Regions from separate parts of the Acidovorax sp. GW821-FHT09A11 genome, predicted to be linked through region 1. Evidence: predicted binding sites of a transcription regulator. Region 1 holds the regulator's gene; each other region holds the start of a gene.

The links. The regulator LexA, encoded in region 1, represses DNA repair genes until DNA is damaged. The targets are predictions, from matches to a motif close to ACTGTATNNNNATACAGT.
Region 2: the regulator LexA is predicted to act here: its motif matches at 3,588-3,605, upstream of recA (recombinase RecA).
Region 3: the regulator LexA is predicted to act here: its motif matches at 1,644-1,661, upstream of imuA (translesion DNA synthesis-associated protein ImuA).

Annotation. Positions count from the first base shown of each region.
Region 1 is NZ_JBWKPS010000001.1:404,612-410,258, reverse strand. Features, by position in the region: gene AC07PV_RS01925 (DUF6152 family protein) at 1-182, opposite strand, end outside; gene AC07PV_RS01920 (hypothetical protein) at 202-621, opposite strand; gene AC07PV_RS01915 (asparaginase) at 641-1,597, opposite strand; gene lexA (transcriptional repressor LexA) at 1,681-2,355, shown strand; gene AC07PV_RS01905 (hypothetical protein) at 2,512-3,009, shown strand; gene AC07PV_RS01900 (D-2-hydroxyacid dehydrogenase family protein) at 3,273-4,280, shown strand; gene AC07PV_RS01895 (branched-chain amino acid ABC transporter substrate-binding protein) at 4,413-5,540, opposite strand.
Region 2 is NZ_JBWKPS010000012.1:112,837-118,483, reverse strand. Features, by position in the region: gene AC07PV_RS22625 (tripartite tricarboxylate transporter substrate binding protein BugE) at 123-1,088, opposite strand; gene AC07PV_RS22620 (LysR substrate-binding domain-containing protein) at 1,197-2,165, shown strand; gene AC07PV_RS22615 (helix-turn-helix domain-containing protein) at 2,247-2,477, shown strand; gene AC07PV_RS22610 (Clp protease N-terminal domain-containing protein) at 2,495-2,995, shown strand; gene AC07PV_RS22605 (MarR family winged helix-turn-helix transcriptional regulator) at 3,035-3,523, opposite strand; gene recA (recombinase RecA) at 3,666-4,739, shown strand; gene recX (recombination regulator RecX) at 4,823-5,287, shown strand; gene argC (N-acetyl-gamma-glutamyl-phosphate reductase) at 5,393-5,647, opposite strand, start outside.
Region 3 is NZ_JBWKPS010000001.1:774,437-780,083, reverse strand. Features, by position in the region: gene AC07PV_RS03565 (HD-GYP domain-containing protein) at 1-837, shown strand, start outside; gene AC07PV_RS03560 (IPTL-CTERM sorting domain-containing protein) at 904-1,524, opposite strand; gene imuA (translesion DNA synthesis-associated protein ImuA) at 1,692-2,570, shown strand; gene AC07PV_RS03550 (Y-family DNA polymerase) at 2,533-4,056, shown strand; gene AC07PV_RS03545 (error-prone DNA polymerase) at 4,077-5,647, shown strand, end outside.

The DNA of each region.
Region 1 (5,647 bases):
CGCAACTGCGCGGGAAGCTCCAGCTCCAGCTCGGCATGGGGGTTTTGCCAGCGCACCTTGCGCACCGTGCCTTCCAGATAGATGGGGCGCTCGGCATCAAAACTGCTCCAGCCATGGTGGGCGCGCGCCCAGAGCGGAACCATCGCAGTGGCCAGGAGCAGGCGGCGGCGTTGCAGACTCATCGGTTCTCTCCTTGTCAGGTCACAGATAGGCGATCCAGCGGCCACAGACCACCACGGCCAGCCAGATCAGCGTGGACGCCAGCATCTGCACCCGGGCCAGGGCGTCCAGGCGCGCCAGCGATCCACGCCCATGGAACCACGCGGCGTTGCAGCCCGCAAGCATTAACAGCAGCATCTTCAAGGTGAATGCGCGGCTGGCGAGCAGCTCGGAAGGCTGGGTGGCGAACATCAGCAGGCCCGATGCCGCCGCCAGGCCAAAGCCACACAATGCCAGCGACAGGCTGAGCCGCGCAAGGTCCTTGACGGGCAGCGCCGCCCCCCGGCCAAACACGCGCAACTCCAGCAGCACCAGGTTGCCCAGCAGCAGGGCAATGCCAACGATGTGCACCACTTCCAGCGCCGGGTAGGCCCAGGCGTGTGTCTTGAGGGCTGCAAACAACACCGGACAGCCTTCGCGCTCAGCGCATCAGGTCCAGCATCAGCGAGATCCGGGCCTTCAGGGGCGGCAGCCCGCCGGAATCAGGCAGCACGTCACCAGGCTTGGGCAGCACCCGCCCCTCGGCGCAGCGCGTGGACCGGACCACCCGCACGCCCACCTCCTGCGCGCGCAGCAATGCGGCTTCCAGAAGGTGGTGGATGGTGCCGTTGCCGGTGCATGCCACCACCAGCCCCTGGACGCCGTCACGCACCAGCGCATCCACCATGGCGCCCGTGGCGCCCGCGTGGCTCATGATCACCTCCACGCGGGGCCAGGCCGCTGCATTTGCTATATTTTGCAGAGCACCCCACGCATGCTTGGCGGGCGGTATCGGCCAATCCTGCGCAAGGCGAATGGCGCCCTCCTCCACCCACCCCAAAGGCCCGGCCTCGCCCGAACTGAGCGCATGGACACGGTACGGATGCACCTTCTGGACCTGCTGTGCGCCGTGGACCTCGCCAGCGGCCACTGCGAGCACGCCGCGGGCACCCGCAGCCACCGCGACCGCCACGGCATCCAGGAGATTTTGCGGCCCGTCGGGCGTGAGCGCCGTGGCCGGGCGCATGGCGCAGGTCAGCACCACGGGTTTCAGCCGGGTATCCAGCACCTGGTTCAGGAACCAGGCCGTCTCCTCCAGCGTATCGGTGCCGTGGGTGATGACCACCCCGCGCACGGAAGCATCCTGGAGGTGGTGGGCGCAGCGCAGCGCCAGGGCCTGCCACACCCCGCCATCCATGTCCTTGCTGTCGATCTGAGCCACCTGCTCCGCCACGAGCATGCCACCGGCCGCCTCCTGCAATCCGGGGACCGCTGCCAGCAGCTGCTCCACCCCGACCTGCGCGGCGGTGTACCCGATGTTGTCACCCGCCTGTGCCGACGTGCCGGCAATGGTTCCTCCAGTGCCCAAAACCACAATTTTTTGCCCACTCACTTGCATACTCCGAAAAACTGGTGAAAAATACAGTTACTGGATTAAAAAACAGTTGTCCTTCACTGTAGCCGCCTCCACCGGAAACCACCATGCTCGACAACCCGAAACTCACGGCCCGCCAGCAACAGATCCTGGACCTCATCCAGACCGCCATTGCACGCACAGGGGCGCCTCCCACCCGCGCCGAAATCGCGGCTGAACTGGGCTTCAAGTCGGCCAATGCGGCAGAAGAACATCTGCAGGCCCTCGCACGCAAGGGCGTGATCGAACTGGTGAGCGGCACATCGCGGGGCATCCGGTTGCGCAGCGACACGCTGCGCTCCATCAATGCAGCGCGCGGCAGCCAGTTCCACCTGCCCATTCCCGGGCTCTCCCAGCTGGTCCTGCCCCTGGTGGGGCGTGTGGCGGCGGGTTCGCCCATTCTCGCGCAGGAACACGTCGACCAGACCTACAGCGTGGAAAACAGCCTGTTCCAGCACAAGCCCGACTACCTGCTCAAGGTGCGTGGCATGTCCATGCGCGATGCCGGCATCATGGACGGCGACCTGCTGGCCGTGCAGTCCACCCGCGAGGTGCGCAACGGCCAGATCATCGTGGCCCGCCTGGGAGACGACGTGACGGTCAAGCGCCTGCGGCGCACCGCCACGGCCATCGAGCTGCTGCCTGAAAACCCGGACTACCCGGTCATCGTGGTACAGCCTGGCGAACCTTTCGAAATCGAAGGTCTCGCGGTAGGCCTCATTCGCAACACCATGCTGATGTAGCCGGTCCCGGCTGCTGGTCCATTCACTACCGCATTGCAGGTGGCGGGCGTTTGGTGTGCCGGGCAAACCGGCACGCCAGCCCTGCGGTGCGGGTTCAATTTGCAATCCTGCCTATGTCCAACCCCCGACCTTCGGAGTTTTCACATGGGAATTGCCTTGACCACCTTTTCCGCCTTCTCCGTGCCGCTGCGCTCGCTGACGCGCTGGTTTCACTCGACCGCCGCGCTCGCGATGCCGTCTGCGGCAGGTTCGCCCCCACCCCGTTCCCACCACGATGGCACGGACCGCAGCGACGGCCGGGGCACGGCCGGCTCCAGGAGCATCCACCGCCCGCAGGGTCTCCCTGGCCCACGTCCGCTGCGCGGCAACTGGCCCTTCACGATCAACACGCCCCAGACGCCCCCCGCCGAAGGCCCCGGGCGGCAGGCCGCCACCCGCAGAGCACCGCCCGCGATGCCGGTGCCGCCCGCAGGAAACCGCAGCGCCTGCGCAGCACCGCGGCCCACCGATGGATCGGGCCGCCGGACCGCCAAGGTCTTGCGCAGGATCTCAGCCCCCGGCACAGGCCGGCTGGTGATCGCCGGCAGGATGGCCGACGTGTGCGCGGAACTGGACCGCATGGTGGCCTGCGAGGGAGCCCTTCAGGCCTCTTGAGACCAAGATACTTCCTTCATCACGGGCCAAGGGCGCCAACGGCACGGTCCTCGTTGGCGTGTGGCGTTCCTTCTCGAAAGAGATGGATCTGCGGGCGTGAGAAAAACGGCCGGGGAGCGATGGCACGGCCCCGCCCCGTCCTGCCATGGTCGGCAGCGTTTTGCGGGATGCGCCAACACTCCGTCACCAAAAGCCCCGTACTTTGATGCCCCAGGGCGGCAGCCCGGTGAATGCCGGTGGCGCCACCAAGGCACAATATCGGGATGAACATTGTGATTCTCGACGACTACCAGGACGCAGTCCGCAAGCTGCACTGCGCATCCCGGCTCGACGCGTACACCGCCAAGGTCTACACCAATACCGTCAAAGGACTTGGGCAGCTTTCTGTCCGCCTGAAGGATGCCGACATCATCGTTCTGGTGCGGGAGCGCACACAGATCACGCGCCAACTGGTGGAAAAGCTTCCCCGTCTCAAACTGATCGCGCAAACCGGCAAGATCGGCAGTCACATCGACGTGACGGCGTGCACGGAGCGGGGCATTGCCGTGGCCGAGGGCATAGGGTCCCCGGTGGCCCCGGCCGAACTGACCTGGGCCCTCGTGATGGCAGCCATGCGCAGGCTGCCGCAGTACATCGCCAACCTCAAGCACGGCGCCTGGCAGCAGTCCGGGCTGAAGACCGCATCCATGCCCGCCAACTTCGGCCTTGGCAACGTGCTGCGCGGCAAAACGCTGGGCATCTGGGGATATGGCCGCATCGGACAGCTCGTGGCTGGCTACGGACGCGCTTTCGGCATGAACGTGCGCATCTGGGGCCGCGAAGCGTCCCGCGCCCAGGCCTTGACGGACGGCTACCAGGCCGCGACCACGCGCGAGGAGTTCTTCTCGCAGTGTGACGTGATCTCGCTGCACCTGCGCCTCAACGATGAAACGCGCGGCATCGTCTCGCTGGAAGACCTGTCTTGCATGAAGCCCACCTCCCTTCTCGTCAACACATCGCGGGCCGAATTGATCGAGCCCGACGCGCTGATCGCAGCGTTGAACCGGGGCCGTCCCGGCATGGCGGCGGTCGATGTGTTCGAGAGCGAACCCATCCTTCAGGGCCACGCCTTGCTGCGGCTGGAGAATTGCATCTGCACGCCCCACATTGGCTATGTCGAGCAGGACAGCTATGAGCTGTACTTTGGCGCGGCATTCGACAACGTGGTGAATTTCATCAAGGGCACGCCCACCAATATCGTGAATCCAGGCTCGCTTCAGGTAAGACGCTAGCCAGCAGGGCAACAACCGGGCCGCTTGCGCCATCGACGGCGCGGGTGCCCAATAAAAAAGGCTTCCCGAGGGAAGCCTTTTTTGAGCCCTGCAGGGCACAGGGGCCCTGCAGCGCGGTACCGCGCTGACTAATTACAGCGGGGTCTTCTTGCCGTCCTTGTAGACGTACAGGGTGATGGCGGGGTTCTTCATTTCGCCGTTGGGTTCGAAGGCGATGGTGGAGGTCACGCCCTTGAAGCTGGCCTTGGCCAGTTCGTTCACGTACACCTTGGGGTCCACGGAGTTGGCACGCTTCATGGCGTCCACCAGCAGGAACGTGGCGTCATAGGTGTAGGGGCTGTACACCTGGAACTGGTTGGGGTACTTGGCGTCGTACTTGGCCTTCCAGGCCGTGCCGCCAGGCATCTTGGCCAGCGAAGAACCGCCTTCGGCACAGATCACGTTACCCAGGGTCTTGGCACCGGCGGCCAGCTTGGCGATTTCCGACGTGCAGACGCCATCACCACCAAAGTACTTCACGTTGCCCATGCCCAGCTGCTCCATCTGGCGCAGCATGGGGCCGGCTTGTGGGTCCATGCCGCCGTAGAACACCGCATCAGGGTTCTTGGACTTGATGGCGGTCAGGATGGCCATGAAGTCGGTGGCCTTGTCGGTCGTGAACTGCTCGTCCACCACCTTCATGCCCTTGGCCGTGGCCGTCTTCTTGAACACGTCTGCCACGCCTTGGCCGTAAGCGGTACGGTCGTCGATGATGGCAACGGTCTTGAGCTTGAGCGTGTCGACCGCGTAGAAAGCCAGGCCAGCGCCCAGGGCGTTGTCGTTGGCGATGATGCGGAAGGTGGTCTTGTAGCCTGGCTTGGTCAGGTTGGGGTTGGTCGCAGCGCCCGTCACCATCGGAATGCCGCAGTCGTTGTAGACCTTGGATGCTGGGATGGTGGTACCGGAGTTGAGGTGACCGACAACGCCTGCGACCTTGGAGTCGCACAGCTTTTGTGCAGCGGCCGTGCCCTGCTTTGGATCGGCTGCATCGTCTTCGGCCTGCAGTTCGAACTTGATCTTCTTGCCGCCGATGGTGACGCCTTGAGCGTTCAGCTCTTCAATGGCCATGCGGGCGCCATTTTCGTTGTCCTTGCCGTAGTGGGCTTGGGCACCGGAAACCGGAGCCACATGGCCGATCTTGACCACCTGCTCTTGTGCAGAGGCCACACCAGCAGCAGCCGCGATAGCAGCAACCACGGTCAGTTTCAACTTCAATTGCATATCAATCTCCAGTAAAGATAAACGCTGAGAATATTCTTGTGTCTCAACGCAGGCGAACATATCGCAATTTACGGGCCAGATCATTAGGGAACACGATTAAAAGCGAG
Region 2 (5,647 bases), on a different contig from region 1:
TCCTCCAGCTGTGGCCGCCGGGCCCAGGGGCCCGGTATCGAAGAAAATGGGGCTCCCCCTGGCCGCCGGCCCGCCACCGCCCGTGGGGTGGATCGCGCGAGGCGCCTCAGCGGGGGCCCATGTCAATCCAGCGCCACCTTCGCAAAGGCCGCCACCCGTTTCATCTTGTCGATCTCGCGGGCGATCTGCGCCGTGAAGTCCCGGGACGTGGTGCCCGACGGGTACAGCCCCTGCCCCGCCAGGCGCTCGCGCACGGCGGGCTCCTTGAGCGCCTGGGCCACGGCCTGCTGGATGCGGTCCACCGCGGCCGCGGGCGTGCCCGCGGGAGCCACCAGGCCGAACCAGGACGGGTCGTTGTTGTTGGCGAAACCCAGCTGTGCGTAGGTGGGGACATCAGGCAGCACGTCAAGCCGCTCGGGCCAGGACACCGCCAGCGCCCTGAGCTTGCCGGACTTGATGTGCGGCAGCGAGGAAGCCACCTGGTCGAAATACACCGCCACCTGGCCGGCCAGCACGTCGTTGACGGCCGGGCCCGCACCGCGGTAGGGAATGTGCACCATGGCCGTGCCGGTGCTGCTCTTGAACAGCTCGCCCCACATGTGGCCGATGGTGCCGTTGCCGGGCGTGGCATACGAAACCTTGCCGGGATGGGCCTTCAGGTACTTCACGAGGTCGGCAAAGTCCTTGACGGGCAGCACGGCCGGGTTCACCACCACGACGCCGGGGGCCTTCACCATCTCGGTCACGCCCACGAAGTCCTTGATGGGGTCGTAGGGCAGCTTGCTGTAGACGGCGGGGTTCACGCCGTGCGTGGACAGCGTGGCCACGCCCAGCGTGAGGCCGTCGGCCGGAGCGCGCGCGGCTTCGGCCATGCCGATGGAGCCCCCCGCGCCGCCGCGGTTTTCCAGCACCACGGGCTGCTTGAGGATGCGGGCCAGCGACTCCTGCAGGCTGCGCACGGTCATGTCCGTGGCGCCTCCGGGCGGAAAGGGCACGATGATGCGCAGGGGCTTGCCTTCTTGCGCCAGAGTTATTCCAGGAACGAAAGATACTGTGGCCAGGGCTGAGAGCAGATGACGGCGTTGCATGGGACATTTCTCCTATGGGGTAGGTTGAGATTAATGGAATCCACGAGCCCTACCAAGCAATGGATATGCCTGATAACATTCCCATATGGAATGATTTGATAACTTACGATGTCTTCCCTGCGCCGCCTTTCACCCCCCTTGCACCTGCTGCGGGCGTTTTCCACCGTCACGCGCTTCGGCAGCGTCTCGCGGGCCGCCGAGGCCCTGCACCTCACGCAGAGCGCGGTGAGCAAGCAGGTGAAGGAACTGGAGGCCTGGGTGGGCGTGCCGCTGTTCGAGCGCAGCCGCAAGCGCCTGGCGCTGACCCCCGCGGGCGAGCGCTACGAGAAGGCCGTGCGCGCCGTGCTGGCGCAGCTGGAGGCCGCCACACTGGAGCTGATCACCAGCGATGACGGCGGCGGCGCGCTGCACCTGTCGAGCCTGCCCACCTTCGCCGCCAAGTGGCTCATTCCGCGCCTGCCGCAGTTCCAGCAGCAGCACCCGCAGGTCACGCTGCACTTCGTGCCGTACGTGCACAGCTACAACTTCGAACGGCCCGAGCTCGACTGCGCCATCCTGTTCGGCGATGGCCACTGGCCGGGCGCCCACGCCCACTACATCACGGGCAACGACGTGGCCCTGATCGCGCCGCGCGCCAAGGTGGCGGACTGGCCCATCCACACCCCGCGCGACGTGGCGCGCTACGCGCTGCTGCGCCACGTGACCGTGCCCGAGGCCTGGCTGCGCTGGAGCGAGACGCACGGGGTACAGGGCCAGCTCGACCCGCTGGCCGGCCCGCAGTTCGACCAGTTCCAGACCATGATCCGTGCGGTGATGGCCGGCATGGGCCTGGCCCTGGTGCCGCGCTGCCTGGTGCAGGACGAGATCACCGCCGGCCTGGTGCGCGAGCCGCTGGCCGCCGCCGTCCAGCGCGGGGGCTACCAGAGCGAGGTGGGCTACTGGCTCTGCTACCCCGAAGGCCGCACGCAGCTGCATGCGCTGCAGTGCTTCCGGCAATGGTTGCTGGCCTGCGCGGAGCCCGCAGGCGCGGCGCCCCCGCCCACGGGCGCCGCGGCTGGCACCGGGCCGGCGCCCTGAGGGCCCGCCCCCCGGGCCAGGCTCCGAGCCCTGTTGTCAACCCTTGTTGACGATACGAGTTCCGTCAACTACAGTTGACGAATGCCGACCCCACCGCCCCTGCAGCTGCCCCCGCACGACGACCCCGAAGCCGCGCTGGCCGCCGTGGTGGCCTTGCGCCTGATGGCCGACCGGCTGGAGGCGGCGGCCGTGGCCACCGCCCTGGAGCGGGGGTGGTCGTGGGCGCAGATTGCCCAGGCCCTGGGCGTCAGCAAGCAGGCGGCGCACAAGCGGCTCTCTCCCCAGGCCACGCGCCCCGCCCCCCCTGGATGATGGAAGGACTCCTCCCCATGCTGCAACACATCCGCCAGCGCCTGAACGACATGCGCACCCTGCACCGGCTGTGCACGCGCGCCGAGCACCACGCCCGCGCCCGGGGCCAGCCGCAACCGGGCGCGGAGCACTTCCTGCTGGCCGCCATCGAGCTGCCCGACGGCTCCGCGCGCCGCGCTTTCGCGCGCGTTGGCGCGAACCCGGACGCCCTGCCCGCCGCGATCGAACAGCAGTACCGCGATGCGCTGGCGCAGATCGGCATCGATGCCGAAATGCCGCCCGCCGCACCCTGTGCGCCGCAGGCCGGGATCTACCGCGCGCAGCCGTCCGGCGAGGGCCTCATCCAGGCACTGGCGGAGGCTCGCAAGGGCCAGCCCGGCCCCTTGCTGGGTGCGCACGTGGTGGCACTGATCGCGGCCACGCCGCAGGGCGTGGCCGCGCGGGCATTGCGCGCGCTGCGGCTGGACCCCCACGCGCTGAGCCACGCCGCGCGGCAGGAGAGCGCCCCGCGCGTCTGAAGCCCCCCCCCTTGGGCGCCAGGATGACCGTGCGGCGGCCTAGCCGCCCGCATAGGCCTCCAGCCCGATCGCCACCACGGTGGCCACGTCGTTGCCCACCTCCGCCCGGAACTCCGCCTCGGCCTGCGCGACGGCATCGCGAAACGCCTGCAGCCAGGCCAGGCCCGTGGGCGTGAAGCACACGCGGCGCGCACGCGCATCCAGCGGATCGGCCTCGCGCGTGACCAGGCCCCAGGCCTCGCACTGGTCCACCAGGTTGGCCATCGCCTGCTTGGTCATGCCCGCGCGCTGGGCCAGGTCGGTCAGCCGGTCGCCCTGCAGCGCCAGGTGGCGCGTGATGTGCACGTGGGCGGCGCTCACCTGGTCGCGCGCCGCGAGGTTGGACAGCGCCAGCGGCACCTCCACGTTGTGCGCCATGAGCTGCAGCACGCGCGCGTCGAAGCGCCGCATGGCGTGGCCGAACAGGCGGCCCAGGTGGGTCTGGCGCCAGCCGTCTTCGGCGGGTGAAGGAAGAGGCATATCAGGCATTCGCACATTGTCAGGCAAACTGACTAAATTGAGCTTGAATGCCCCGCGACGACTCGCATAAACTACTGTTCAAGCATCCAGCCTGTGATTAACCGCAGAGCGGTGCAGGCACCCAACCCATTGTTTCTCAAGGAGTTTTCTCATGGACGTCGCAGTCAAAGGCACCAACCCCGCATTGCCCGTGAACACCGAAAAGGCCAAGGCCCTGGCCGCCGCGCTCGCCCAGATCGAGAAGCAATTCGGCAAGGGCACGATCATGCGCCTGGGCGAAGGCGAGGTGATCGAGGACATCCAGGTGGTCTCCACCGGCTCGCTGGGCCTGGACATCGCCCTGGGCGTGGGCGGCTTGCCGCGCGGCCGCGTGGTCGAGATCTACGGCCCGGAATCCTCGGGCAAGACCACGCTCACGCTGCAGGTGATTGCCGAGATGCAAAAACAGGGCGGCACCTGCGCGTTCGTGGACGCGGAACATGCCCTGGATGTGCAATACGCCCAGAAGCTCGGCGTGCAGCTGTCCGACCTGCTGATCAGCCAGCCCGACACCGGCGAGCAGGCCCTTGAAATCGTGGACAGTCTGGTGCGCTCGGGCGCCGTGGACCTGATCGTCATCGACTCGGTGGCCGCGCTCACGCCCAAGGCCGAAATCGAAGGCGAGATGGGCGACGCCCTGCCCGGCCTGCAGGCCCGCCTGATGAGCCAGGCGCTGCGCAAGCTCACGGCCACGATCAAGAAGACCAATTGCATGGTCATCTTCATCAACCAGATCCGCATGAAGATCGGCGTGATGTTCGGCAGCCCCGAAACCACCACCGGCGGCAACGCGCTCAAGTTCTACGCCTCGGTGCGCCTGGACATCCGCCGCACCGGCACCATCAAGAAGGGCGACGAGGCCATCGGCAACGAAACCAAGGTCAAGGTGGTCAAGAACAAGGTGTCGCCGCCGTTCAAGACGGCCGAGTTCGACATCCTGTTCGGCGAGGGCATCAGCCGCGAGGGCGAGATCATCGACATGGGCGTGACCGCCAAGATCGTGGAGAAGTCGGGCGCCTGGTACGCCTACAACGGCGAGAAGATCGGCCAGGGCCGCGACAACGCGCGCGAGTTCCTGCGCGAGAACCCCGACCTTGCCCGCGAGATCGAGAACAAGGTGCGCGAGGGCCTGGGCATTGCGCTGCTGCCCGACGCGCTGCAGGCCCCTGCCGCCGCGGCCGAATGACCGCCACAATTCAAGCCAGATTGCCTTCCAGCGCCTGATTGACAAGCGCTGGCAGCTATTGAATTGAAAGCAAAGAAGAGGCCATGGGGTTCACCACGCTCTCGCTCAAGGGGCGGGCGCTGCGGCTGCTGAGCCAGCGCGAGCACTCGCTCGCTGAACTGCGGCGCAAGCTCGCGCCGCATGTGCAGGAGGGCGACGACCTGCAGGCCCTGCTGGAAGACCTGCAGGCGCGCGACTTCATCAGCGAGGCCCGGGTGGTGGAATCCGTGCTGCACCAGCGCGCGGGCCGCCTGGGTTCCCAGCGCATACGGCAGGAGCTGCACGCCAAGGGCATCGGCCCCGAGGCAGTTCAGCACGCCCTCGACCAACTCAAAGGCAGCGAATGGGCACGCGCCCATGCACTGTGGCTGCGCAAATTTGGCGCCGTGGCGGACGATGCGCAGCAACGTGCGCGGCAAGTCCGCTTTCTGACCGCACGCGGGTTTTCGGGCGAGATCACCCGGCGCGTCGTGCGTGGCGAAGCGCCGGAAATCCAGGGCGAGATCTAGGGCCGGTCACGCGGGCAGGGGCGGCGCCCCAAGGCCCCGGGACCCAGAAGACAGCACAGGCGGCCACGCTCCGGAGCCGCCTGTTGTCCCCACCGATCCCCGCCGTCAGAGGCCCAGCATCAGCTGCAGGTTCTGCACGGCCGCGCCGCTGGCGCCCTTGCCCAGGTTGTCCAGGCGCGCGATCAGCACCGCGTGCCGGTACTCTTCGTTGGCGAACACGCGCAGCTCCAGCTTGTTGGTGTCGTTCAGCGCGGTCGCATCCAGCTTGCCGTCGGCCGTGGCGGGCAGCACGCTGACCCACTGCTCGGGTGTATTGCTCCTGGCGTAATGCGCCGCCAGCGCGTCGTGCAAATCGGCCGC
Region 3 (5,647 bases), 370 kb from region 1:
GGCGAGCGCGACTGCGCCAACCTCGCCGCCGCAGCCTTGCTGCACGACCTGGGCGTGCTGCACATGGACCCGGCCTGGAGCGATCCCGACCACAAGGTCGTTGGCGTGCAGCGCAAGCACCTGGTGGCGCACCCCATCACCGCCATGCTCATGATCCGCGACACCCAGGCCTACCCCCGGCCGGTGGAGGTGGCGGTGCTGGAACACCACGAGCGCATGGATGGCAGCGGCTATCCGCGCGGGCTGGCGGGTGCGGATATCTCGGTGCTGGGCCGCATCCTGCTGCTGGCCGAAGTGGTGGCTGCGTTCTACGAGAAATACGACGACATGCCCGCGCAGCGCCTGTCACTGGTGCTGCGGCTGAACCATCGCAAGTTCCCATCGGCGCTGGTGGCGCATCTCCTGCCCCTGCTGCAGGAGGAGGTCGCCCGCGACTCCGCGCTCATGCCCCTGGGCAACGATGCCCCGCGCCAGATGGACCTTCTCGCCGAGGCCTTTGCCTGCTGGGACCAGCTCAAGGCCGCATTGCCCCCCGGAACCAGCGCGAAGACGCTGCCGGGGAGCGCCCTCGCATTTGTCGATGCCCGCCTGCTGGCCCTTCAGAAAGCCCTGACGGAAGCTGGTTCGCACCCCCAGCAGCAGGGCGAGTTCATGGCGCAGCTGCGGGGCGACACCATGGGCATGGCCGAAGTGGCCCTGGTGGGGCGCGAGGCGCTGTGGCAGCTCCAGAGCATCCTGAATGCCAGCCACCGCCGTTGGCCGCAACTGGCGCAGCGCGCCACGCCCGCGGATGGGGCGGTGGCGGATTGGTGTGATTGGGCCCTCCGAAAGCTCTGAGAACCTGTTCAGGATCTTTTCGGGGGCGCGCAAGCGCCTTGCCGGGGCCCGTGAGTCAACGTGTTTTCAGGCCGCCTTGTTGCGGCGCCGCGGGAGGCGATGGCGCATCGCCCATCCCGCCATGAGGGCCGAGAGGATCGCCAGGCCCCATTCGGACAGCGTTGGAATGGAGGCCGGGGCGGCGGGTGGCGCGATGCCCACGTGGACCGTGAACGAATCGGCGGTGGGGCCCGCGCCCCAGGTCCAGGTGTAGGAGCCTGGCGTGAGCCCCAGGCTGGCCAGCGAGGTCCCCGTCCACGTGGCCGAGGAAGCGAGCGCCGATCCGGAGACGTAGCCCAGGGGGGCGAAGACAAACCCCGGTGCCATCATGCCGTCCAGTCCCACCATGTCGCCCGACGATGTATCGGCGAGGACAGGGCCTCCCGCCCCCAGCATGGGAGGCCCGGAGACGCCCATGTAGGCCTCCACCGTCCCGGCCGTGCCGGTGAAAATCAGCGCAGCCGAGGGGATGACCACGGAGAAAAGAGGCCCGTTGCCGGCCGGGGTGAGGGCTGCCATGTTCATGCGGCCGCTGCCGCTGGCGACCACATTGCCGCCACTTTCGAAAACGTAGACCGCATAGGCGGCGAACGTGTTGCCCGACAGGAGAAGCAGCAGGGCGACTGCTGCCGACTGGATTGCCTTCATTGAACGACTCCCTCTGTTTCCTTTTGCGGTCCATTGTAGGGAGCGCGGCGTGTGCCGCCCAGCTTTGAATGGCAGGGCCTTCCCGGGCCTTTCCGAGGTTTTCATGCTGCTGGCAAAATACTGGTTATATTTACAGTATTCGTGTTTTCGGACCCTCTCTTCCCACCATGCCTGCGCAACGCCACTCCCTGCGGGTTGTCGCCTCCGATCTGCCATTTGCCGTGCCTGGCGTCTGGCACGCGGACGGGCTGGTGGGCACGGGCCAGCACCAGGCGCAACCCACGGGGTATGCGCTGCTGGATGCGCAGCTACCGGGTGGAGGGTGGCCTGTCGGGGCGCTGAGCGAGGTGTTGCAGCCCTTGGCGGGCCTGCATGAATGGCAGCTGGTGCTGCCCGCCCTGGCCCAGGCCACGGCCGCGCGGCATGGGGCCGTGGTCGTGGTGGCGCCCCCGTGCGAGCCTTTTGGCCCGGCGCTCCAGGCCCAGGGGCTGCCCCCCGGGCGGCTGGGGCTGGTGCGGGCGGATACGGCCATGTCGGCGCTGTGGGCCGCCGAGCAGGCGCTGCGGTGCCGGGATGTGCTGGCCGTCATGGCCTGGCTGCCGCAGGCACAGCCGGCGGCCTTGCGCCGGCTGCAGCTGGCCGCGGCCCAGCAACAGCAGCTGCTGTGGGTGTTTCGGCCCGTCAGCGCGGCCCCCCAGGCGTCGCCAGCCTTGCTGCGGCTGCAAGTCCAGGGCATGCCCATGCCCGCGGGCACGCCCGTGTTCCCCGGGATGCAGGTGCACATTCTCAAGCGCCGGGGGCCGCCCCTGGCGCAGGGGCTGCCATTGCCCGGATGCCACCTTCTGCTGGCGCAGGTGCTGGCGGCGCAGGCCGAACGGCGGCGTGCTGCCCAGGCCGCGGCGGTGGGCATGATGGAGGAAGGCCGGGGCGCATTGGCCGTTGCACTCCCCGCCGGGGGCGCCGTGCCGCGTCGGGCGCCCGCGCCCGCATCGCCAGGGGGGAGGGGGCATGCACTGGATCGCGCTGCCATGGCCACGGCCGGATGAGGGGGAGGGCGGTTCCACGGCGCCGGCAGGAGCCGCCGTGGCGATGGAGCCGTCGGCGGGTTGGTGGGCGCTGCGTTTTACACCGCGCGTGGCGCTGGTGGACGATGAGGCCGTGCTGCTGGAAGTGTCCTCCACCGAACGGCTTTGGGGCGGGCGCGATGTCTTGCTGGCGCAGGTGCTGCAGGCCTGGGCTGTGGCGGCTTCCACGTCGGGCGGGCAGGGAGAGCCTGTTTTTTCTGAAGGAAGCAGGCCCTGTGCGCAGCCGCCGTGGGGCTGCGGCCCCACGGCGCTGGTGGCGCACGGCTTTCTGAGGCTGGCCCTGGCGGGCCGGGCGCCGCCTGCGCAGGGGCCGCCAGGGCTGCCCTTGCATGCGCTGACCGCCTTGCGCCCGCATGTGGCCAGCCTGGAGCGCATGGGCTGCCGCACTTGGGGGGCGCTGCGTGCGCTGCCGCGCCCGGGGGTCTCGCGGCGTTTTGGCGTGGGGGTGCTGCGGGCCCTGGACCAGGCCTTTGGCGATGCCCCCGAAGCGCATGCGTGGCTGGAACTGCCCGAACAGTTCGCGCTGACCCTGGAGCTGCCCGCGCTGGCGGTGTCGGCCGATGCGCTGCTCTGGAGCGCCCACCGTGGCATCGCGGCCCTGCATGGCTGGCTGCAGGCACGCCAGCAAGGTGTGCTGGGGCTGGAGCTGGCGTGGCGCCACGACCTGCGGCGCATCGACGGCGTGATGATCGCGCCCGTGCAGGCGCTGCAGGTGCGCACGGCGCAGGCCACGCAGGACATGGCGCATCTGCGGCGGCTCCTGGCGGAAAACCTGGCGCGGACCACGCTGGCCGCGCCAGCGAACCAGATCACGCTGCGCCTGCTGGATGCGGCCCCGCTGGCGCACCGCAGCGCCAGCCTCCTGCCGCCGGATGGCCGTGGGGGCAGCGACCCGGGCCTGCCGGGTGGCGTGCAAGGCGAGGCCTTGCACCAGCTGCTCGAGCGCCTGTCCGCCCGGCTGGGGGCCGAGCATGTGCAGGCGCCGGTGCTGCAGGCCGACCACCGCCCCGAGCGCATGCAGCAGTGGCGCCCGGCGGCCGAGGTGCTGCGCGTGGCGGCGCCCCCCCGCCCCGCGGCCCGGGGTGCATCCTCCAGCGCTTCCGACGCGGCCCTGGACGCCACGCCCGGCGGGCTGCTGCAGCCCACCTGGCTGCTGAACCCGCCACGGCGCCTGGCCGTGCAGGGCAACCGCCCGTGCCACCACGGCCTGCTGCGCCTGCTGGCCGGTCCCCACCGTTTCGAGGCGGGCTGGTGGTCCGGGGCCGGCAGCGACGATGCAGACCCGGCCCATCCCTGCGCCGGCCTGGCCTTGCGCGACTACTTCGTCGCGCACAACGATGTGGCGGGGCTGGTGTGGGTGTTTCGCGAGCGCCTGGCATCCGTGCCGGAGGGCGCGCGGGCCGCGGCGCGCCCCCACCGCTGGTTCCTGCATGGAATCTTCGGATGATGGCGCCAGGGAGTTTCACCATGTCTTCGCCCATGCCAGGGAATGCCGCTGTGGCCGGGTTGCCGGACTACGCCGAGCTGCATTGCCTGTCCAACTTCAGCTTTCAGCGCGGGGCATCGCACCCGCAGGAACTCGTGGCGCGTGCGCTGGAGCTGGGCTACCGGGCGCTGGCACTGACCGACGAATGCTCCGTCGCGGGCGTGGTGCGGGCCTGGGAGGCGGCCCTGGAATGCGGCTTGCACCTCATCGTGGGCAGCGAGTTTGTGTGGGGTGATCTGCGGGTGGTGGTGCTGGCGCGGGATGCCGAGGGCTGGGGCAACCTGTGCGAGTTCATCACCGCCGCCCGCGCGGCCGCGCCCAAGGGGCAGTACCACGTGGGCGCGGCCAGCCCATGGGCGGCTTTGAAGGGGTGCGAATTGTTGCTGTTCCCCTGCCGGCATGGCTTTGATGCTTCTGATTTGATAGCTGTCAGCGCTTGCCTATCCAGCGCCAAAGGCCAATTTGGCTCATATTTTGACGGCCATCTCTGGCTGGCGGTCGAGCTGCACCTGGCCCCGGACGACAGCCTGTGGCTGGCCACGCTGCAGCGTGCGGGCGCGGCGCTGGGCTTGCCACTGGTGGCAGCGGGCGATGTGCACATGCACGCCCGTTCGCGCAAGCCGCTGCAGGACGTGATCACCGCCGTGCGCCTGGGCTGCAGCGTGGGTGAATGTGGTTTTGCGCTGCAGCCCAATGCCGAGCGCCACCTGCGCCGGCGCGTGCGGCTGGCGGGCATCTACCCGCCCGAGTTGCTGGACGCCACGCTCACGGTGGCGGGGCGCTGCACTTTCCGCCTGGATGAAATCAAGTACCAGTACCCGCTGGAGACCGTGCCCGCCGGCATGACGCCCGCACAGGCCCTGGCCTGGCTGGTGGATGCGGGCGTGCGAGGTGAATACCCGCAAGGCGCGCCAGAGAAGGTGTGGGTGCAGATCCGCAAGGAGCTGGATCTGATCGCGCACTGCCAGTACGAGATGTACTTCCTCACGGTGCATGACATCGTGCGCTACGCGCGCAGCCAGGGGATCCTGTGCCAGGGGCGCGGTTCGGCGGCGAACTCGGTGGTCTGCTACATGCTGGGCATCACGGCCGTCCCGCCCGAGAACACCAACCTGCTGTTCGAGCGCTTCATCAGCAAGGAGCGCAAGGAGCCGCCCGACATCGACGTGGACTTCGAGCACGACCGGCGCGAGGAGGTCATCCAGTACATCTACGAAAAATACGGCCGCGAGCGCGCCGCCATCGCTGCCGTGGTCACCACCTACCGCACGCGCAGTGCCCTGCGCGATGTGGGCAAGGCACTGGGCGTGGCGCCGGCCTTGGTCGATGCCTTCGCCAAGGACCACCACTGGTTTGACGAACAGTTCGCCACCGACCGGCTGCAGGAACTGGCGGAAAGCCTGGGCGCACCGCTGCACCGGCACACGGCCCAGCTGTGGCTGGAACTGGCGGCGGACCTGAAAGGCTTTCCGCGCCACCTGAGCCAGCATGTGGGCGGTTTCGTGCTCACGCAGGGCAAGCTCACGCGCCTGGTGCCGGTGGAGCCGGCGAG